Regions from separate parts of the Stenotrophomonas sp. SMYL41 genome, predicted to be linked through region 1. Evidence: riboswitches for the same ligand, from Rfam matches in the RefSeq annotation. Region 1 holds a riboswitch; the other holds the start of a gene.
What was found. Region 1 has a riboswitch for cobalamin ahead of btuB (TonB-dependent vitamin B12 receptor). Riboswitches for the same ligand answer to the same signal wherever they lie in the genome.
Positions count from the first base shown of each region.

Region 2: linked by a shared signal. The riboswitch ahead of V3B30_RS12400 (epoxyqueuosine reductase QueH) and the one ahead of btuB (TonB-dependent vitamin B12 receptor) in region 1 are both predicted to bind cobalamin.

Region 1 covers NZ_JAWIRX010000024.1:48,024-59,085, reverse strand. Annotated here, with positions in the region: gene bioD (dethiobiotin synthase) at 1-254, opposite strand, end outside; gene V3B30_RS20770 (GAF domain-containing protein) at 323-805, shown strand; gene V3B30_RS20765 (TfoX/Sxy family protein) at 802-1,164, shown strand; gene V3B30_RS20760 (histidine phosphatase family protein) at 1,251-1,829, opposite strand; cobalamin riboswitch at 1,972-2,195, shown strand; gene btuB (TonB-dependent vitamin B12 receptor) at 2,310-4,151, shown strand; gene gph (phosphoglycolate phosphatase) at 4,237-4,905, opposite strand; gene V3B30_RS20745 (class I SAM-dependent methyltransferase) at 4,982-5,773, opposite strand; gene V3B30_RS20740 (LysR family transcriptional regulator) at 5,770-6,699, opposite strand; gene V3B30_RS20735 (NAD(P)H-binding protein) at 6,808-7,446, shown strand; gene V3B30_RS20730 (MBL fold metallo-hydrolase) at 7,538-8,449, shown strand; gene dinB (DNA polymerase IV) at 8,792-9,886, opposite strand; gene fabA (3-hydroxyacyl-[acyl-carrier-protein] dehydratase FabA) at 10,078-10,593, shown strand; gene fabB (beta-ketoacyl-ACP synthase I) at 10,593-11,062, shown strand, end outside.
Region 2 covers NZ_JAWIRX010000009.1:90,826-101,887, reverse strand. Annotated here, with positions in the region: gene V3B30_RS12430 (hypothetical protein) at 1-113, shown strand, start outside; gene V3B30_RS12425 (hypothetical protein) at 460-972, shown strand; gene V3B30_RS12420 (LysR family transcriptional regulator) at 998-1,909, opposite strand; gene purU (formyltetrahydrofolate deformylase) at 2,024-2,875, shown strand; gene V3B30_RS12410 (NYN domain-containing protein) at 2,872-3,681, opposite strand; gene pncA (bifunctional nicotinamidase/pyrazinamidase) at 3,783-4,409, opposite strand; gene V3B30_RS12400 (epoxyqueuosine reductase QueH) at 4,465-5,136, opposite strand; cobalamin riboswitch at 5,312-5,541, opposite strand; gene V3B30_RS12395 (nicotinate phosphoribosyltransferase) at 5,627-7,036, opposite strand; gene V3B30_RS12390 (bifunctional nicotinamide-nucleotide adenylyltransferase/Nudix hydroxylase) at 7,101-8,156, opposite strand; gene V3B30_RS12385 (patatin-like phospholipase family protein) at 8,345-10,237, shown strand; gene V3B30_RS12380 (short-chain fatty acyl-CoA regulator family protein) at 10,529-11,062, opposite strand, start outside.

The DNA of each region.
Region 1 (11,062 bases):
TGCCGCAGCGCATACGGGTTCAGGTCGGCGTAGTCCGGCACCGGCCAGCTGGCTGCCTGCAGGGCCAGCGCGTCTTCGTTGCGCAGGCCCTGCCCCAGGTCTTCGCTGCCGCTGGCCACCGGCTTCATGCCTACCGCGCGCAGGCCGCGCCGGCGCAGTGCATGCAGCAGCGCGGTGCTGGCTGCAGTCTTGCCGATCTCGGTATCGGTGCCAGTAACGAACAGGGCGGGCGGCAGCGTGGCGGGCAGCGGCATCGATGGGCTCCAACGGGACGACAGGGCGTGCATTATCGCCGGCCCGGCGTGCTTGCTAGACTGCGGGCATGTTCGCCAATGCCTCGCTTACCGGCAGCAAGCCGGAACAATACGCCCAGCTGCTGGAACAGGCCCGTGGCCTGGTCTACGCCGAGTCCGACCGCATCGCCAACGCGGCCAACCTCTCCGCACTGGTCTACCACGCCCTGCCCGACCTGAACTGGGTGGGCTTCTACCTGTACGATGGCAAGGAGCTGGTGGTCGGCCCGTTCCAGGGCCTGCCGGCCTGCGTGCGCATCCCGCTGGACAAGGGCGTGTGCGGTGCCGCCGCCAGCCAGCGCGTGACCCAGCGCGTGGACGACGTCGATGCCTTCCCCGGCCACATCGCCTGCGATTCGGCCTCGCGCTCGGAACTGGTGGTGCCGCTGCTGCGTGGTGATGAACTGATCGGCGTATTCGACATCGACAGCCCGAAGGTCGGCCGCTTCGATGCCGATGACCAGGCCGGCCTGGAAGCCATCGCCCGCGTGTTCGTCGAGGCGCTGGGATGAGCGCACCGAAGCTGCGCAACATCGGCCCGAAGAGTGCGGCGTGGCTGCGCCAGGTCGGCCTGCGCAGCCGCGAGGACCTGGTTGCAATCGGTGCGGTCGGCGCCTTCGTCAAGGTCAAGCGCGCGGGCTTCAAGCCCAGCCTGAACCTGTTGTACTCGCTGGAAGGCGCGCTGCTGGACTGCCACTGGCAGGAACTGAGCGAGCCGCAGCGTGAGGCGCTGGTGCAGGATTACGAAGCGCGCATCGCCGCGCACCCGCTGAAGGCGGCCGGCCCGGCGTCGGGTCCGGTGCATGAGCAGCGCTTCGACGCCGACGATGACGCGGAAGACAGCGTGGCCGAGCACGCCGACGAGGACTGACGGGTAGTGCCGGCCGCGGGCCGCCACCTGCACGATCTTTGCAGCGTTCCTGAGGAAGCCGGCCAGCGGCCGGCACTACCGTCGGGTCAGGGCTGCTGCAGTTCCAGCAGCTCGCCCACCAGCCCGACCTCACCGCGTTCCACCCACACCCGCAGGCGGGTGCCGTGATCGATGCGCAGTGCCCAGCACAGTGACATCGGCAGGCCGCAGACCTGTGACAGCACCATGCGCAGTGGACCACCATGGCTGACCACCAGCGTCGGCACCGGATCGTCAACATCAAGCAGGCGATCCAGCGCGCGCGCGATGCGCCGCTCGAAGTGGCCCCAGCTTTCACCATTCGGTGGCGGGAATGCATGCGGATCGGCGTGAAAGGCCGCCAGCGCGTCCTCCGGCAGGTCGAACAGCGACTGCCCGTCCCAATCGCCGAAATCCAGCTCTTCCCATTCCTCGTCCGCTTCCACGTCCAGCCCGCGCGGGGTGGCCAGGGCCATCGCCGTGTGCAGCGAGCGCAGCCGCGGCGAACTGATCACCCGCTCCCAGGGCTGCGCAGCGTAGGCGTCGACCAGTTCCTGCGGCAGGCGGGCCAGCTGCGGTGGATCGCTGCGGCCATCGAGGAACTCATCGCGACCGTTGCCGGCATGGCGGACCAGGTCGAGGATCATGCACGCGTCCTGTACGGGCAACGCGGGAACAGCGGAAAACAGGCGGACATCGGCAACGGCACCACGGGATCGAGGGACCATTCTAAAGGCACGGCAAAGGCAGTCGAGCAGGCTCGACGCTACGGGCCGCCTTCGATGCCGTAGACTGCGCGCACTTCCAGGTGACCTGCGGCCACGGCCGGCAGGTTGAAACGGGAAGCCGGTGACGCGTGATTCAACGCCATGCCGGCGCTGCCCCCGCAACGGTAAGCACGTCAGTTCCAGGCAACAACACCACTGTGCCGCAGGCATGGGAAGGCGCCTGGACGGTGGCCTCGCGCCACCCGGCGGCAAGCCCGGAGACCGGCCCGGAAGCCTCAGGTCGCGATGCGGTGGGCATGGCGCTGGATGACCGCAGCCTGCGCTGCGGCGTCGGCGCATGCCTGCCTTCGCGGCTCCTCCCCTTCGCCACGCGGGCGTGCGTGGCACCTGGAGTCCCCCATGAAGCTGCAGTCCCGAATGCTGTCCCTGGCCGTGCTGGCCGCCCTGCCCGCGCTGGCCCAGGCCGCCGATGACACCACCGCGCTCGACCAGATCCTGGTCACCGCCACCCGCACCCCGATCGCCCTGCAGGACAGCATCGCGCCGGCACAGGTGATCGATCGCGCGCAGATCGAATCCAGCCAGGCCACCTCGCTGCAGGAGCTGCTGCGTGGCCGCGCCGGCATCAACCTGGCCAATGCCGGCGGGCTCGGCAAGCAGAGCTCGCTGTTCCTGCGCGGCACCAACTCGGGCCACACCGTGGTGCTGGTCGACGGCGTGCGCATCAACAGCGCCGACCTCGGCCTGGCCATGTACCAGGACCTGCCGCTGGCGCAGATCGAGCGCGTGGAAATCGTGCGCGGCCCGCAGTCCAGCCTGTACGGCGCCGACGCCATCGGGGGCGTGATCCAGATCTTCACCCGCCGCAACCAGGGCGATTTTGCTCCGCACTTCCAGCTCGGTGGCGGCAGCAACGGCCTGCGCGAAGCCAGCGGCGGCATCGGCGGCGGTACCGAACGCGGCTGGTTCGGCGCCGACATCGCCTACCAGCATTCCGATGGCATCGACGCCTGTCGCGGCTCGGCGACGCTGTTCACCGGCTGCTTCGCCGACGAACCCGACCGCGATGGCTACCGCAACCTGTCCAAGAGCCTGCGTGGCGGCTACACCTTCAACGACCAGTGGAACGTGGAAGGCAGCGCGCTGCGCGCCGACGGCAAGAACCACTACGACGGCTATTACAACTACTCGGAAACCCGCCAGCAGGTGCTGGCCGGCAAGGTGCGCTACACCCCATCCGAACGCCTGGCCTTCACTGCCAATGTCGGCCGCAGCGACAACGAGTCGGACAACTTCGGCGACTTCGGTGCCCGCGGCAGCGCGCAGACCCATCGCGACAGCGCCTCGCTGCAGGGTGACATCACCTTGGCCGAAGGCCAGCTGCTGAGCACCGGCGTGGACTGGAGCGAAGACAATCTGGATGGCAGCAGCGCCGGGTATCTCGTCGACAGCCGCCGCAACACCGGCGTGTTCGTGCAGTACCAGGGCCGCTTCGGCCGCCACCAGCTGCAGGCCAGCGCGCGCAACGACGACAACCAGCAGTTCGGCAACCATGCCACTGGCAGCCTCGGCTGGGCGATGCAGCTGGAGCACGGCCTGCGTGTCAATGCCAGCTACGGCACCGCGTTCAAGGCACCGACCTTCAGCGACCTGTACGACCCGTGGAGCGGCGTGCCGACGTTGAAGCCGGAGAAGTCCAAGAGCGCCAACCTGGGGGTTTCACAGCAGGGCCAGGGCTGGCATTGGGGCTTGGACGTGTACGAGACCCGCATCGATGACCTGATCACCTACGATGCGTCCACCATGAAAATGCAGCAGGTGGAGAAGGCGCGCATCCGTGGCGCCGAGCTGACCGGCGGCGTGCTGTTGGCCGGCTTCGACATCAACGCGCAGCTGAGCTACACCGACCCGCGCAACCGCACCCACGGCAGCACCCAGTTCGACAACTGGCTGCCGCGCCGTGCACAGCAGACCGCACGCCTGGACATCGACCGTCGTTTCGGCGGTTTCCGCGCCGGCCTGACCCTGCAGGGTGCGGGCAAGCGTTATGACGATGCCGCCAACGCGGTGAAGGTTGGCGGCTACGGTACCTTGGACCTGCGCGCCGAGTACGCGCTGACGCCGGAATGGTCGCTGCTGGCGCGTGCCGCCAACGTGTTCGACCGCCGCTACGAGACGGTGGCGTGGTTCAACCAGCCCGGCCGCGAGTACCAGCTGAGCGTGCGTTACCAGCCGAAGTAAGGAAATGCGCCGGGCATTGCCCGGCGCATCCTGACGCCATCGACGCATGGCGTCGATCTACTGTGAGCCGAGCGTGGGCTCGGCTCTATACCGGAATGCCCGTGGCCAACCCCGGCAGCTCACGCAGGTCGTCGATCACCGCCACCGCATGCGCGGTGGCCAGGTCCAGGCCGCGCGGATAGCCGTAGCGCACCAGCGCGATCGGCATGCCGGCATCTTCGGCGGCACGGTAGTCGGTCAGCGAATCGCCCACCATCAGGCAGGCATCCACCGGCAACCCGAAGTGCGCGGCGATGTGTCGCAGTGGCTCACCGCTGGGCTTGCGCTGCGGCAGCGAATCGCCGCCCAGTATCAGCGCGAACGCATCACCGATGCCCAGGTGCTGCAGCAGCGGTGGCACCAGCGCTTCGGGCTTGTTGGTGCAGATTGCCAGCGGCACATGGCGTGCACGCAGCTGGGCCAGTGCCTCGGCCACGCCATCGAACAGGCGCGGGCTGCGCAGCAGGCACTCACGGTAGTGCACCATGAACACCGGCATCACTTCGCCCATGTCGACCTCGCGGCCGGCCGCATGCACGGCCTGTTCGACCAGGCGGCGCACACCGTCGCCGATCCAGCCGAGCACCGTGGTTTCCGGCACGCGTGCCACACCGATGGCCTCCAGCGTGCGGTTCAGCGCTTCAGCGATATCAGCCGCGCTGTCGACCAGCGTGCCATCGAGGTCGAACACGACCAGCGGATAGGGATACGACAAGGGACGGCACCTGTTGAACGTGGGGCCGTCCATTGTACGCCGCCGCTTTTTCCGCAGACCCTTCTGCCGCTGTGCCTCAGCCGATCCTGCGTGCGCGGGTGGCGAGGAAGGTGGGCAGATAGCGGTCGATCAGGAAGCGCGGCTGCGGCTGCCAGTCTTCCATGAAGCGGTCGATGACGAAGCCGGCATCCAGCTGCCCACCGATCAGTTCGGTCAGGCTGTGGCCGAAGGTCAGCGCATCGCCACGGGCCAGCTTTGCCTCGCGCTCGGCCGGCGCCAGGTCTTCCAGGTCCGAATAGGGAATGGCGTACCGCGGCCGGATCAGGCCCTGTGCATCCAGCTGCGGATCACGTGCACCGACGAACAGCACCGGGTTGTAGAAGCTGGCCATCAGCATCCCGTCGCGCGCCAGCACACGGCGGCATTCGGTCCACACCGGACGCACGTCGGGCACGTACAGGTTGGAGATCGGGTGGAACACCACGTCGAAGCTGTCGTTGGCGAACACGTGCAGGTCGCGCATGTCGCCCTGCACCGTGCGCAGCTGCAGGCCGTCGCGCGCAGCGACCCGGCGGTCCTGTTCCAGCTGCCCGTCGGACAGGTCGAACACGGTGACGTCGGCGCCGGCCGCCGCCAGCACCGGCGCCTGCTGGCCCCCGCCCGAGGCCAGGCACAGGATGCGACGGCCGCGCACGTCGCCCAGCCAGTCCAGTGGCAACGCGCGGGGCGTGAGGTGCACCTGCCAGCGGCCTTCGCGCGCGGCGGCAATGGTTGAACTCTCCACCGGGCGCGACCATTCGCGCACTTCGCTGGCCTGGCGGTCCCAGGCAGCACGGTTGTGGTCGATCAAGGCCTGTCCATGGTTCATGTGTTCTCCTTGCCCGGTGGGCGCCAATCCAGATCCTGGAAGGCCGGGCTGGCGAAACACTCGGCCAGGTAGTCCAGGAATCGCCGCATGATAGCGGGCTGCTGGCGCCGCGACGCGTACACGGCATGAATGCCGAGCTCATCCAGGCTGAATCCGGGCAGCAGTTCGATCAGCTCGCCACTGCGCAGCAGCGGCGCCACCTGGTAGGTCGGCAGCATGGCAATGCCGGCACCGGCGCGCACCGCCTCCAGCAGCAGCGAGGCCTCGTTGGCACTGATGTTCCCGCCTACCGCCACCGACAACGAACGGCCATCGCGGTGCAGCTGCCACAGGCTTCTGCCGACGTAGTGATGGGTCAGGCAGTTGTGCGCGGCCAGGTGCTCGGGGGCGGTCGGTGTGCCGCGTGCCTGCAGGTAGGACGGCGTCGCGCACAGTACCGAGCGGCAGGTGGCCAGCCGCCGTGCGATCAGGCTGGGGTCGATCTGGCGCGCGATACGCACCGCCAGGTCTACCCGCTCCTCCACCAGGTTCACCGTACGGTCGACCAGCAGCAGTTCGATGCGTGCCGCCGGATGACGCGCAACAAAGCCGGCCACCGCCCGCGCCAGGTGGCTCTGCCCGAACGACACGCTGGCAGTCACCCGCAGCGTGCCGTGCGGCTCGGGATCATCACTGGCCAGCTCGCCCTGCAGTTCTTCGCCAATCGCCAGCATCTGACGGAAGCGCGCCAGCGCCGCCTCGCCCGGGCCGGTCAGGCTGACCCGGCGCGTGGTCCGGTGCAGCAGGCGCGCACCCAGCCAGCCCTCGACCTCGGCCAGGTAGCGGCTGACCATCGCCCGCGACATGTCCAGCACCTCGGCGGCAGCGGTGAGGCTGCCGCGCTCGGCCACTTCGACGAACACGGTCATGGCGGTCAGTCGGTCCATATGCTCGATCCATGCAACAAACAAGCGCGTTATACGCTGTTTTTCGATCGACTGCAGCGGCCTAGAGTGGCCCCATTCCCACCCCACACCGCCCCACGGAGTCCTGCCATGAAGATCGCCCTCGTTGGTTCCACCGGCAACATCGGCCGCCAGATCGCCCGCCACGCGCTGGCCCGCGGCCACGAACTCACCGTCATCGTGCGCAGCGCACAGGACCTTCCGGCCGAGCTGGCCGGCGCCCACCCGGTGATCGCTTCGCTGGATGACCTGGACGCGCTGGTCGCCGCCATCGCCGGCCACGACGTACTGGCCAGCGCCTACGGCCCGCGCCCGGGCGATGACATCGGACGCGTGGGCGAGGTTGCCGCGCAACTGGCCGCCGCCGCATGCAAGGCCGGTGTACCGCGCCTGGTGGTGGTCGGTGGTGCCGGCAGCCTGGAAGTGGCCCCCGGCGTGCAGCTGGTCGATACCCCCACCTTCCCGGAGGCCTACAAGCCGTACGCACTGGCCCACCGCGAAGCGTTCAACCGCCTGCAGGCGGTGGATGACCTGGACTGGACCTTCTTCTCGCCGGCCGCCGAAATCGGCCCGGGTGAAGAGCGTGGCCAGTACCGCGTGCAGCCCAAGGCGCTCCTGGCCGATGCCAGCGGCCATAGCCGCATCAGCTACGCCGACTACGGCGCCGCGTTCGTCGCTGAGCTGGAAGCGCACGCGTACCCGAAGCAGATCATCACCGCGGCGTATTGATCCACGTGCGTCCCTTGTAGTGCCGAGCCTGCGCTCGGCGCTACGCGAACCTGCAGCCGGGCATTGGCTCGGCGCTACACAAGGAATTCCGATGCGTACCGCTGCCCTGCTGCTTCCCCTCGCCCTTGTCGCTGGCTTCGCCAGTGCGCCGCTGCTGGCGGCGCCGGCCGCTGCCGCTCCGGCCACGGCGACGAAATCCCAATTGCACCTGCAGACCTTCCATCCCGGCCCGCAGGCGATGTTCTCGGTGTCCTCGGTGCTGATCGAAGGCCGCCACGACGCGATCCTGGTCAATGCGCAGTTTGGTGCCAGTGACGCGCGCAAGCTGGTCGCGCTGATCCGCGCCAGCGGCAAGCAGCTGACCACGATCTACATCAGCCACGGTGATCCGGATTACTACTTCGGCCTGGCCACCGTGCAGGACGCGTTCCCGCAGGCACGCATCGTCGCCACCGCGCAGACCGTCGCCCACATCCAGCAGACCCAGGCCGGCAAGCTGGCCTACTGGGGGCCGAAGATGGGTACCGACGTGCCCGCGCGCATCGTGGTGCCGCAGGTGCTGGACGGCGATGCCCTGCAGCTGGAAGGCCAGCGCCTGCCGCTGATTGGCCTGGATGGCCCGACCCCGGACCGCACGGTGCTGTGGGTGCCGTCGCTGCGCGCGATCGTCGGTGGCATTCCGGTGGTGGCCGGTGAACACGTGTGGATGGCCGACACGCAGACGCCGAAGTCGCACACCGACTGGCTGCAGACCCTGCAGCGGCTGCAGGCACTGAAGCCGAAGGTGGTGGTGCCGGGGCATTACGCGCCGGGTGCGGCGCTGGATGCCAGTGCGCTGCGCTTCACCGCGGACTACATCCGTGCGTTCGACGCCGAGACGGCAAAGGCCAAGGACAGTGCGGCGCTGGTGAAAGCAATGCAGGCGCGCTACCCGAAGCTGGACGGCGTGGCATCGCTGGAACTGAGTGCGAAGGTGGCCAAGGGCGAGATGCAGTGGCCATGAGCTAGGGGGTTTTCTTTTGCAGGGCTGCACCCTGCACCCGCAGAGGCAACAGCAACAGCCGAAGCAACAGCAGAAGCTGGTTTCCTGAGGGTGGGCGGGGGGGGGGGGGGGGGGGGGGGGGGGGGGGGGGGGGGGGGGGGGGGGCGGGGCGGGGGGGGGGGGGGGGGGGCGCCGCCCCCCCCCCCCCCCCCCCCCCCCCCCCCCCCCCCCCCCCCCCCCCCCGCCTTCGATAGTTTCCCGCTAACTGTCGGAACCTGCTGCTGATGGTGGGTGCCGACCGTTGGCCGGCACGGGGTCGGATCCCGTTGCTACGCAACGGGCTCTGACCCCACTGTTTGATGATTAGGTATCTGTGGGATTGTTCATGTCGTGCTCGAACAATTCCCCCTGCACCACCGGTTCCTTTTCGCGGAAGCCGCCGAGTCCGACGCCGACCAGCCGGTAGCGGGTCTCCGCTGGCAGGTCGACGCGGGCACGCAGGGCCAGGGCGATGTCGCGCAGTTCTTCCATCGACTCGGGCGGGCGCTCCGGAGTGAAGCTGCGGGTGAGGATGCGGAACTGCGCGGTCTTCAGCTTCAGCACCACGGTGTGGCCGACACGCTCGGTCTTGCGCGTGGCATTCCAGGTCTTCTCCGCCAGCTGCACGATCGCTTCGCCGAGGTCTTCCAACGGCAGGTCCTCGGCGAAGGTGTCCTCCGAGGAGATCGACTGCACCTGCTGGTCCGGCTCCACCGGCCGCTCGTCGATGCCGCGCGCACGGTTGTACAGGCTGCGACCGAAACTGCCGAACGCCTCTTCCAGATCGATCAAGGCCCACTGCCGCAGATCGCCGCAGGTGACGATGCCACGTGCGGCAAGTTTTCCTTCCATCACCTTGCCGACGCCGGGCACCCTGTTCACCGGCAGTGGCAGCAGGAAGGCGTCCACCCGCTGCGGCGGAATCACGAACTGGCCGTCGGGCTTGCGCCAGTCCGATGCGATCTTGGCCAGGAACTTGTTCGGCGCGATCCCGGCTGAAGCGGTCAGGTTCGTCTCCTCGCGGATCTGCGCACGGATGGTGCGGGCGATGTCGGTGGCCAGTTCGATGCCGCTCTTCGGCTCGGTCACGTCCAGGTAGGCCTCGTCCAGCGACAACGGCTCGACCAGGTCGGTATGGCGCAGGAAGATCCCGCGTACCTGCTGTGACACCGCCTTGTAACGTGCGAAGTCCGGCGGCACGAAGATCGCGTCCGGGCACAGGCGCTCGGCACGCACGGCGGGCATCGCCGAACGCACGCCGAACACGCGTGCCTCGTACGAGGCCGCGCACACCACCGAGCGTGCGCCGCGCCATGCCACAACCACCGGCTTGCCGCGCAGTGACGGATCGTCGCGCTGCTCCACCGACGCGTAGAACGCGTCCATGTCAACGTGGATGATCTTGCGCAGTCGGGTCATGTCAGGCGGAAAAGGCGGGGGCGTGCCGAACGGGCCACACGCCGAAGTATGGTCGTTGCACATCAACAGGATGCGCGTATTCCCTTGAAAACACTACGGTTGCGTACGGTTGAAATGTTTGATCGGCACAGTTTCCACGGGCATCCTCGAGGACTTGTTTTCCCGTTTCCCCGCTTCCAGGATTGTGCTTCATGACCCGTCTCCACGCGTTCAACCGCGAACAGCTGCTGGCCAGCGCACGCGGTGAACTGTTCGGCACCGCCGCCGGCCGTTTGCCCAACGATCCGATGCTGATGTTCGACCGCATCACCGACATCCGCGAGGACGGCGGACCGCATGGCAAGGGCATGGTACGCGCCGAGCTGGATATCCGCCCGGACCTGTGGTTCTTCGGCTGCCACTTCATCGGTGACCCGGTGATGCCCGGCTGCCTGGGCCTGGATGCCATGTGGCAGCTGACCGGCTTCTTCCTGACCTGGCTGGGCGCCCCGGGCAAGGGCCGCGCACTGGGCTGCGGCGAGGTGAAGTTCACCGGCCAGGTCCTGCCGGAGGCCAAGCGGGTGCGCTACGAGATCGACATCAGCCGGGTCATCAACCGCAAGCTGGTGATGGCCCAGTCGGACGCCCGCATGTACGTGGATGATCGCGAAATCTACAGCGCGCGCGACCTGCGCGTCGGCCTGTTCACTGAAACCGGGAGCTTCTGATGCGTCGCGTCGTCATCACCGGCATGGGCATCACGTCCTGCCTCGGCAATGATCTGGATACCGTTTCGGCTGCGCTGCGCGAAGGGCGCTCGGGCATCACCGCCCTGGCCGACCACGCCGAAGCGGGCCTGCGCAGCCAGGTCGGCGGTCGCGTCGACCTCGATCTGGAGGCGCTGATCGACCGCAAGCAGAAGCGCTTCATGAGCGATGCGGCGGCTTTCGCCTACCTGTCCATGCGCGATGCCATCGCCGATGCCGGGCTCAGCCCCGAGCAGATCAGCAACCTGCGTACCGGCCTGATCGCCGGTTCCGGTGGCGGCTCCAGCGAGTGGCAGATCGGCGCGGTCGACCTGCTGCGCGAACGTGGCGTGCGCAAGGTCGGCCCGTACATGGTGCCGCGCACGATGTGCTCGACGGTCTCCGCCTGCCTGGCCACGGCCTACCAGATCAAGGGCGTCAGCTATTCGCT
Region 2 (11,062 bases), on a different contig from region 1:
TTGCACCGGCGGCCAATCCTAACCCGGTATTTGACGATTACCCGGGCTACGCCTGTTCGGGGCGTGCGACCTGCTCAGAGTCCATGCACAGCATCTGCATGTCGAGCTGCTGACCGGATGATGGCGTGCAGGCTGCTTCTCTGGTGCCTGTTGCTGCCCACGAGTGCGTGGGCAGCACCTGCAATAGACACCCAGCTGCGGGATCTCGATCAAGCGCTGCTGGCTTCAAGTGCATCGGACCGGGTCGCGAGGCTGGCGAGCGCATACGCTTCATGGGAGTCTTCGGCGTCGCCAGGTGACGGCTGCACTACGCTGAGCGATCTGGACCTTGAGGCTGCGTTTCGGGCCAGCGTCCACGTCTCAAGGTACGTCGGGGACGAGGAGTGGCTTGGCAGAGTCCGATGCATTCATGCAGAACTGGTGCGGAGAGGTACTGCCACAGAGACAACGCACAGGAAAATGCACGCGGTCCTCGTGCAGGTTCGACATTTTGCCGAGGCCAATGAGCTGCGTGAGATGGCGGTACTGAGTGTAGATGAGCTTCCCGAGATAGAGCGGAACACGCCTGACCAGCAGGGAGTCCTCCACCCTCTTGCGAGTGGGAAGCTGGAATGGCGGCGATGGGAGTACAGGGAGGGACTGGAAGTGATCGCCTATGTCAGTCCGGCATGCGCTCCCTCCCGACGCGCGATGCGCGTGATCATGAACGAACCAGAATGGACATGGATTCGATCCAGCGTGCGCTTTGTCGTGCGTCGATCTCCTGCATGGCCGCAGCCGGGTGTCAGTGAGTGGAACAAAAGCAATCCCTCTCATCCCCTGCTGCTCCAAGCGGGGCCCGCGGGCTGGGAAGCGTTGGATGTCCATGAAACTCCGGTATTCCATGTTTTCAGGAATGGGCTGCTCCTGCGCACCCTGGCGGGATGGGCAGACGCCAGTGCTCACCTGATGAGCCTGAAGGAGAGTTTCTGACCGCGAAGGCTCTCCGCTCTTCCCTTCACACCCGCCAGGCCGGCGCCATGCCGGCCTGCAAGTGCTCGAACAGCGCGCGGATCTTGGCGGTGAAATCGCGGCGGTCGCTGACGCAGAAATAGACCTCCATTGGCTCCGGGCGCCATGCCGTGTCGGCGCCGAACACCGCTCGCAGGCGACCATCGCGCAGGTAGGGCTCGGCCACGAACGCAGCCAGCCGGGTGATGCCGGCACCGGTCGCGGCCAGCGTTGCCAGTGCATCGATGTCATCGCAGACCATGCTCGGCGGCAGCGCAGCGTCCACGCGCTGGCCGTCCTTCAGCAGGCCCCAGCGCAGCGGCCGGCCATCGGTGGGGAAGCGGTGCAGCAGCCCGCGATGGCTGCCCAGTTCAGAGGGTTCCTGCGGCGTGCCATGGGCCTTCAGGTAGGCCGGCGAGGCGCAGAACACGAACGGCACCCGCGCCAGCTGCCGTGCGACCACACCGTCCTCCAGCTGCGCGCCGATGCGGACGCTGGCATCCACCGCCTCGGGACCATGCTGCACGGCGCGATCGGTCAGGCGCAGCTCCAGCTGCAGTTGCGGGTAGCGCTGCTGCAGCGACGGCAGCAACGGAGCAAGCACATGGCGGCCGAACGCGCTGCTGCTGGCGATGCGCAGCGGCCCGGCCGGTTCAATGTCGCCGGAGGTGACCAACGCCTGCGCGCGTGCGAGGTCGGCTTCGATATGGCGCACCTGCGCCAGGTACAGCGCGCCGGCTTCGCTGAGCGCCAGCTGGCGCGTGCTGCGGTTCAGCAGCCGTACCCCCAGATGCGCCTCCAGCCGGTTGATGTTCTGGCCGACGGCGGTGGCGCTGATGCCAAGGATGCGGGCCGCGGCGGCAATGCTGCCGGTCTCTGCGGTGCGGGTGAAGCTGCGGATCAATTGCAACAGGTTCATGACCGACCAGCTTGCCATGGGTATAGCCAAGTATCGCTTGGGACTGAACCAAGCAGGTCGGTTGCATCGGTGACCATCGATCCATCAGGCAGGGCGCTGCCCTACACTCGGGCGATGCGCCCCGATTCCATTCTTACCCTGTCCTGCCCCGACCGCACCGGCATCGTCTACCGCGTGTCCGGCCTGCTGTTCGACCACGGCTGCAACATCCTCGATGCCCAGCAGTTCGGCGACGAGGAGAGTGGCCGCTTCTTCCTGCGCGTGCATTTCGACCGTGACGCCGGCCTGCCGCTGGAGACCGTGCATGCCGCGATGGCCATGCTGGCCGAAGGCTTCGGCATGGACTGGCAGCTGCATGATGGCCGCCGCCGCGCGCGGCTGCTGGTGCTGGTCAGCAAGCAGGGGCACTGCCTCAATGACCTGCTGTTCCGTGCCCACAGCGGGCAGTTGAAGGTCGACATCGCGGCGGTGGCGTCCAACCACGCCGACTTCGCGCCATTGGCCGCGTCCTACCAGGTGCCGTTCCACCACCTGCCGGTGACCGCCGATACGCGTGCGGTGCAGGAACAACAGATCATCGACCTGGTCGAGCGCGAGCGCATCGACCTGGTGGTGCTGGCGCGCTACATGCAGATCCTGTCACCCACGCTGTGCCGCGCGCTGGCCGGCCGTGCCATCAACATCCACCACAGCTTCCTGCCCAGCTTCAAGGGTGCGCAGCCGTACCACCAGGCGCACGCGCGCGGCGTCAAGATCATCGGGGCCACCGCGCACTACGTCACCGAGGATCTGGACGAAGGCCCGATCATCGAACAGGACGTGGCCCGGGTGGACCATGCGATGGCGCCGCGCGAGCTGGTGCGGCTGGGCAGCGATACCGAATCGCTGGTGCTGGCACGCGCGGTGCGCCGCCATGTGGAGCACCGCATCCTGCTCAACGGGCACCGCACAGTCGTGTTCCGTTAGGGTCGGGTTGCATCTACCGTCGCGTGCTCGATCACGGCCTTCCCTTCCTTCCTGCTTGCAGGCCTAGGGCAGGTGGAGCGAACACCGTCGATGTGCTCCAGAAGGCCCTGGGGGACCGGCGACCACATCGGGTCCAGGACGAAGTCCACGCCTTCGCGTCGTGCGAGTTTGGCAGCGGGAATGAAATCGGCATCACCGGCTACCAGAACAATCTGACGGACTTGTCGTTTGAGGGAAAGTGAGGAGATATCCAGGCCGATACGCATATCGACGCCCTTCTGTCTGACCTCGGGGTGCAGATCCTCGGGCAGGAGCGTGGAGAATGCGCGCTTGCCTTTCAGAAGTGCATCGAGCGTTCGGGAATCGGTTGTCCACGAACTGGAATCCGCGAGATGACCAAGGCGCAGTGCCACTTTTCGCTTCTGCTTCAGGGCCTCGTGCAGGCTGACCCTGAAGCATGCCTCCGGTGAGCGTGCATAGTCGATGCAGGCGCCCGAGATCGGGTTGTGCATCCGCTTTCGCAGCGGTGGGCAGTCGTAGAAGAACATCCGGTAGAGATCCCGCCGCTCGCAACCTGACGAGGCCAGGTGGGCGAGCGCCCACCGATGCGCCACTTCTGCGGCACGCTCAGCGTTGCTGGCGTTGTGAGGTTCAATCCGGCGGAACCGCTTAACGAAGTAACCGCCATCGATCAGGATCGCTGTTGGCATGCCTTTGCCCTTCCGATTCCACCCAGTAAAAAGCCCCCGGTTCGGCCGTCCCGCGATCTGTAGGGGGGCGTACTTGGAGGGCTGGATCGAGTTCATTGTGTTGCCGCAGGCTGCGGCCGGCAAGCGGCAGAGGCGACATTCTCAGCATTGGTATCCCGCACCCGGCGACGTAGCGTCCACTGAGCGGCGGTGGTGGCTCAGATGATCGCGATCCCCGCCTTGCTCAGCGCCTCGCGCACCATTGCGTCGTTGGCGTCGGTCACCGGCCTGGTCAGCTTCCACAGGAACTTCACCCGGAAGCCGGACTTCACCGCGTCCTGTGCGCTCCACAGCACGCAGTAGTCGCGGGCCAGGCCGCACACGTGCACTTCGCGGATGCGGCGCTCGTGCAGCCAGCCTGCCAGACCGGTAGCTGGGCGCTCGCCATCGGGGCCATGGTTCTCGCGGAAGGCGCTGTACGAATCCACCTGTTGGCGCGTGCCCTTGCGCAGGATCAGATCGGCCACGGTCCAGTCCAGGCCCGGGTGCAGGGCGGCACCGGCGCTGCCCTGTACGCAGTGGTCGGGCCACAGGGTCTGCGGCTGCGCGTGCAGCAGGATGGTCTCGAACGGGCGCCGGCCGGGGTACTGGCTGGCAAACGAGGCATGGTCGGCCGGGTGCCAGTCCTGGGTCGCCACCACGGTGCGGTAGCGGTGCTGCGCCAGCAGATCGGCAATCGGTGCCACCAGCGCATCGCCCTGGTCGCAGGCCAGCGCGCCACCGGGCATGAAGTCCGGCTGCAGGTCGATCACCAGCAGGGCGACGTCGGCGGGCAGGGCGGTCATGGCAGTTCCGGCACAACAGAAGGGGCGACCAGCGTGGCCGCCCCATGCCTGGACGTCAATCGCCCTGCGGCGTTTCAGCGTCCTGCCCGTAGTACAGCAGGCCGATCCTGATCCGTTCGCGGCCGTTCTCGCGGCGGTGGCGGTTGGCATCGCGCAGCGAGTACACGCAGCCGCAGTACTCCTGCTGGTAGAACTGCTCGCGCTTGCTGATCTCGATCATGCGGCTGGCACCACCGCCCTTGCGCCAGTTGTAGTCCCAGTACTGCAGGCCTTCATAGCGCGACGCGGCGCGGATGCCGCAGTCGTTGATCTGCGCCATGTTCTTCCAGCGCGAGATGCCCAGTGACGAGCTGATGGTGTCGTAGCCATGCTCATGCGCGTACAGCGCGGTGCGCTCGAAGCGCATGTCGAAGCACATCGTGCAGCGGATGCCGCGCTCGGGCTCGTTCTCCATGCCGCGCGCGCGGCTGAACCAGTTGTCGGTGTCGTAGTCGCAGTCGATGAACGGGATGCCGTGCTGCTCGGCGAAGCGGATGTTCTCCTGCTTGCGCAGCTCGTACTCCTTCACCGGGTGGATGTTGGGGTTGTAGAAGAAGATCGCGTAGTCGATCCCGGAAGCGGTGATCGCCTCCATCACTTCGCCGGAACAGGGCGCGCAGCACGAATGCAGCAGCAGGCGCTTGCCGTCGGCGGGCAGGGTCAGGGTGGGGCGTTGGGGCTGGGTCATCGTCAGGTACCGCATGGGCCGCCGGCAACGGCGGTGGCCCACGCATCAGTGCATGGGTGAACGGGTCTGGCCGGATACCGTGAACAGGACGCGCGCGGCCACACCGCCTGCACGCGCAGGACGACGACGGCCCCGGCAACCTCCCCGCGGAGATTCCAGGTCGAGTCAGGGGACGGTCGTGTCCCCCGGCCGGGGCCGGTATTCGGGCTGATGGACACGGGCCGCAGCCCACCTACTACCCGCCGCTTCCCAGGCATGCGCCCAGTGCTGTTGGCAGGATTCGTTTCCATTCACCGCTGCGGGGCAGCTCCGGAATGGGCGCGCCAGGCGCCTTCACCAGATTCCCGTTTAAATCCTTCCCCGCGCCGGAGCGATGGGAGGGATACCTTCGGCGTGTGCAAAGTGGACCTGTTGGCCGCGCGGGTCAAGGGGCACCGGGGTCGGATCCCGCTGCCACGCAGCGGGCTCTGACCCCGGTCGGGATGCACCTTCAACGCGCCGCCGCCGCCCGGGCGCGGATGTCGTCCATCCGCTGGTCGTGCAGCAGGTGGCCGTTCTCCCACACGGTCACCATCGCGTCCTCGAAGCCGGTCGGCAGCGTTTCGTCACCGCTGGGGGGCAATGCCACCGTGTGCAGGCTGCCGTCATCCAGGCGCCGCAGCAGGCGCATGCGGCCGCGCTTGCTGGTCTTGCCGGCGTCGGTGATCGGGTCCTTGTAGACATCGATCCACTCGCCGTCCACCCGTGCGGCCGAACACTTCAGCGCGAACTTCTGGGTATCGCGGTCCAGCCGCTGCAGCAGCGCACCGCCCATGCCGAAGGCCACGTTGTCGGCGGCGTAGCTGTTGTCGGTGATGCGCTGCAGGATCGCCCGGATGGTGTCCGGATTGATGCCATCGCCCTGGATCACCCGCACGTGGTTGAGCACGCGATAGCCCTTGCCGTTGAGGCTGTGGCCGAAGGCTTCATCCAGCCGGCGCAGGCTTTCGGCCACCACCTCCACCGGGTCGCCCGAGTCGGGGCGGATGACCAGGGTGGCGCCCGAGGCCACCACCTCATCACGCAGCGTCGTGCCCCAGTGCTCGCTGATCGCGCGGTAGATGTCATAGCTGTCCGACACCACCGCCACGATCGCACCGGGCTTGCCGAACTGGCGCAGCATGTTGCGGTAGGCGTCCACCTCGCGCTCGCGGCCCCAGCTGGTGATGGTGCTGTGCTCGGCGGCGGGGATCGAATAACCGGCCATTGGCGCGTGATAGTGCGCGCGCGCCAGGCACAGGGCCGATACGGTATCGGTGCCGAGGAAGTTGACCAGATGTGCGGCACCGCCCAGCGCCGCCGATTCCAGGCTCGATACACCGCGGGCGCCGAAGTCGTGCAGCTTGAACGGCAGCTGCCCCTGCGGGTCGTCGCTGGTCTGCTGCAGGAAGCCGGCGATGGTCTGTCGCGCATGCCAGCTGATGGTGGCCACGGTGACCGGGTACCACACGCGCAGCAGCAGGGTTTCCAGGTACGAGGGCACCCAGAACGCGGCCGGATCGGTCGACTCGATGGTCATCAGCGCTTGGTGCGTGGGCACCACGCTGCCCTCGGGCACGGCGCGGATGCGCACCGGCAGGTGGCCGCCCAGGCGGTCGACGATGTCGCGCCAGCCGGCCTCGTTGAACGGTTCGCCATGGGCGGCGAATACCGCAGCGGCGTCGTCGATGTCGGCGTGGGTGACCGGCCGCGCCAGGGCGTCCTTGAGGATCGCCTGCAGGCCGAAGAACACCGTGCGATCGTGCAGGCCGCCACGTGATTCCACGTAGAAGAACGTGGCATCGGTACCCGGCGGGTACTGCAGCCAATGGCTGGCCTTGTAGCTGTCGGTGTTGAGGAGAAGATTATCGAGGTAGTGCATGACGGAAGCTCCTTCGCGTCGAATGGCACCGGCGGTCTATCCGCCAGTGGGGAGGCCGGGCAGGTCAGCCGCGGCCGAGGAAATACTCCAGGATGTGCAGGTGGTCTTCGAACAGCTGCGGGCCCATGTCCAACGCTTCACTCACCGGTATCCAGCGCGCCTTGTCGGCGTCGTCGCCGCCGCGAACCGGCGGCAGTTCGCCGGCCGGGAATTCGAAGTGGAAACCGTGGGTAATGGTGCGGCCGCGCTGGCTGCGGTCGGGGTGGTCGAACACCTGCTGGCCCTTCAGCGAACCCTTCAACACCGGCAGCGGAATCTTCAGCCGGGTTTCCTCGCGCAGTTCGCGCAGGCAGCTGTCGAGCAGGCTCTGCTCCTGGCCGACGAAGCCGCCGGGCAGCGCCCACAGCCCCTTGCCGGGTTCCGAGCGGCGCCGCACCAGCAGCACGTGGCCCGAATGCACCACCACCGCATCGGTGGTGACGAAGGTGGGCGCATACGGCGCATCCTTCCAGGCGGCCTTGTACTGTTCGATGAAGCGGTACTCGGCCACCAGCTGGCCATAGGCGGGCGCGCTCTTGCGGAACGCTTCGAGCATGTCGTACACCGGCGCCGGCACGTTGCCACGCAGCATTAGCAGCGCGCCGTGGAAGTCGACGTCGCCGGCTTCGAACAGGTAGCGCCGCAGCTCGGTGGCCGACAGGGTGGCGGTGTGCTGCACGTCCACCAGCGGCCACTGCGGGAATTCGCGCAGGTAGTAGCTGGAGGCGTCCTTGTCCATGCCGATCAGGCCAACCTTCGCATCGGCGGCGGCACCGTCGTTACGCAGCGCTTCGGCCACCTGTCGCTGCACGCTCGCGATCCACTGCGCTTCGTTGTACAGGTGGTCGCGCAGCGGGCGGATCAGCAGGCGGTCGGTGTGGCCATCGAGGGCGGCCTGGATCATCACGGCGCGTTCGGCCACGGTCCAGGGATTGCGCAGGCTGCGGGGGGTATCGGCAGAACCGACCAGGAAGATCAGCTTGCGGGCCCGGCTCAGGGCCAGGCGGGCAACGGCGGCGTGGCCGTTGTGGAAGGGCTCGAATCGCCCGATGAAGACGAGATAGTCGAATTCCATGAGAATCCCTCATGTCGTTGTGGCAGCCGCGGGTCTGTCCCTTGGCTTGCTGCAGATGCTACGCCGATGGTGGGGCGGGTCAAGCCTGCAGGCATTCCTTCGGCTGAACACCGAAGATTCCTGCCCGGACTGCGCTGCTGTTCTCAGGCCCTGAGAAGCCTCTGCGCCATACTGGCACCCACGCGGCGGACGGCATGCTCGGGGGCAAGACAGTGGCGGACAAGTACTGCGATCTGGTCATGAAAGGCGGTATCACCAGCGGCATCGTGTACCCCAATGCGGTACTGGCGCTGGCGCGCGAGTATCGCTTCAAGAGCATCGGCGGCACCTCGGCGGGCGCCATTGCTGCGGCGGTGGCGGCCGCGGCTGCATGCGGTGATCGCCGCCAGCAGGCCGGCGAGCACCTGCCCGGCGATGCCGGCTACGGCGGGCTGTCGGCGGTGTCGGCGCAGCTGTCGCGGCGCGGCTTCATCTACAGCCTGTTCCAACCGGCGCGGGGCGCACGCGCCGCTTATCGGCTGCTGGTGGTGTTGACCGGCAACGCCGGCCTGCCGCGCAAACTGCTGTGCCTGGCCGTTGCCGTGTTCCAGATCGCACCGCTGGAAGTGCTGGTGTCGTTGACGCTGCTGCTTGGCCTGGGCTGGTGGGGTGGTGGCTGGAGCGGTGTGGCGGCTACCTTGCTGCCGTCGCTGCTGTGCGCCTACGGTGCCGGCGTGGCCGGGGCTGCGCTGCGGGTAGCGCGGGTGGCGCGGCGCAACCTGCTGGGCCTGTGCAGCGGCCTCGGCCGCGATGCACGCACGCCAGCATTGACCGAGTGGCTGCACGAGTGCCTGCAGCAGCTGTCCGGCAAGCCGCTGGATGCGCCGCTGACCTTCGCCGACCTGCAAGATGCGCCGCGCTATGCAGGAGAGCCGGACGGCCCGCACGCGATCAGCCTGCAGATGATCACCACCTGCGTGTCGCACAACGAGCCGCGCACGCTGCCGCTCGGTGGTGCGCAGTTCTGGTTCCTGCGCGAGGAGTTCGAGCAGCTGTTCCCCGCCAGCGTGGTGCAGTGGCTGGTGACGCAGGCCGGCCCGCCGCTGGAGGTCGAAGGGCGGCGGTACTACCACCTGCCACAGGGGCCGAAGCTGCCGGTGCTGGTGGCCACGCGCATGAGCCTGAGCTTCCCGCTGCTGATCAGCGCGGTGCCGCTGCATGAGCCCTCACGCCGCGAGCGCCGTTGTGAACCGACCGCGCCTGCGGCCGACCAGGAGCACAACGTGGCCGACAGCATGGAAGGGCTGACCAGTGCCGGCCAGGCCTGCGGCCCGGTGATCACCGCGTTCCGCATCTGCTGGTTCTCTGATGGTGGCATCAGCAGCAACTTCCCGATCCACCTGTTCGACGCCGCCCTGCCGCGCTGGCCAACCTTCGCCATCAATCTGGTCTACCCGCAGCATGCCGAAGACGTGAGCCACGGCAGCAGTGGCCGCCAGGCGCTGGAACATGCCGTGTTCCTGCCCACCGAGAACCGCCACGGCTGGCAGCGCACCTACCAATCGATCGCCACGCCGCTGGCCGCTGCTGAACTGGGTCGTTTCCTGTTCGCGGTGGTGGCGACCATGCAGAACTGGCGCGACCTGCTGCAGGCGCGCGCGCCGGGCTACCGCGACCGTATCGTGCATGTCAGCCTGCAGGGCGACGAAGGCGGGATGAACCTGGACATGCCGCAGGAGGTGCTGACCCGCATCGCCGACAAGGGCAGCCTGGCCGGTGCGCGCTTCTGTTCGTTCTCGTTCGAGAACCACTACTGGATCCGCTGGCGCAACCTGGCCTCGGCCTACCAGCGCTACACGCTGGAAGTGGCACGCACCGACGACCCGGCACAGCAGGTGCTGGCCTACCGCGCGGCGTACGCGATGGTCGCCCGCGGTGAACCGGCACCACCGTCGTACAAGCTGGGCTCGGAAGACAAGCGGCTGGCCTCGCAGCAGCTGTGGGGGTTGATGGTTGAACAGGGACGTACCTGGGATGACCTCGGCCCCGACCTGACCGACGGTGCACCGCGTCCGCTGCCGCAGATGAAGGTGACGCCGATCTACTGAGCCGGTCCTCAGTAGATCCACGCCATGCGTGGATCTACCGTATCGACCAAGGTCGACACCCACCAGGTCAATACGTCGTTCCGACAGATGGCATGAACGTTTCGAAGGCGGGGGGGTGTCAGGTTGCGGGGTGTCCGCGGCATGGATGCCGCGGCCAAGCCCCCAGGGATGGGTTCACGGCGTCCCCGCAATCTGACACTGCCCCGCCATCCGACAGCACACCAGCTTTTGACGTTGCTTCGGCTTTTGCTGTTGCCTCTGCAGGTGCAGGGCGCAGCCCTGCCGAACCCCCTACCGCCCCGGCAACTGCGCGAACGCGCGCTGCATGCAGTCCTCGCGCGGGCATACCCGGCACCCCGGGCCGATTGATACCGAGTTGCCCGGGCTCTGCACATCCAGCCCCAATGAATACACCAGCCGCTCGGCATGCTGCAGATCGCAGCCCAGCGCCACCGCGAAGGTCTTGCGCGGCTGGCCATGGCCGACCGGACCGCTGCTGACCTGCCGCGCCAGCCAGAAATGGCGACGCCCATCGGGCATGCGCGCCGTCTGCGTCAGGATGCGGCCTGGCTGGTTGAACGCCTCGTAGACGATCCACAGCGGGCACGAACCGCCTACCTGCGAGAAATGGAAATCGGTGGCCGAATGGCGCTTGGACACATTGCCGGCGCGGTCCACGCGGATGAAGAAGAACGGCAGGCCTGGCGCACTGCGCCGTGCCAGCGTGCTCAGCCGATGGCAGACCGCTTCGAAGCCGACGCCGAACTGGTGCGCCAGCAGTTCGATGTCGTAGCTGCTGGTTTCGGCGGCGCGCAGGAAGCGCAT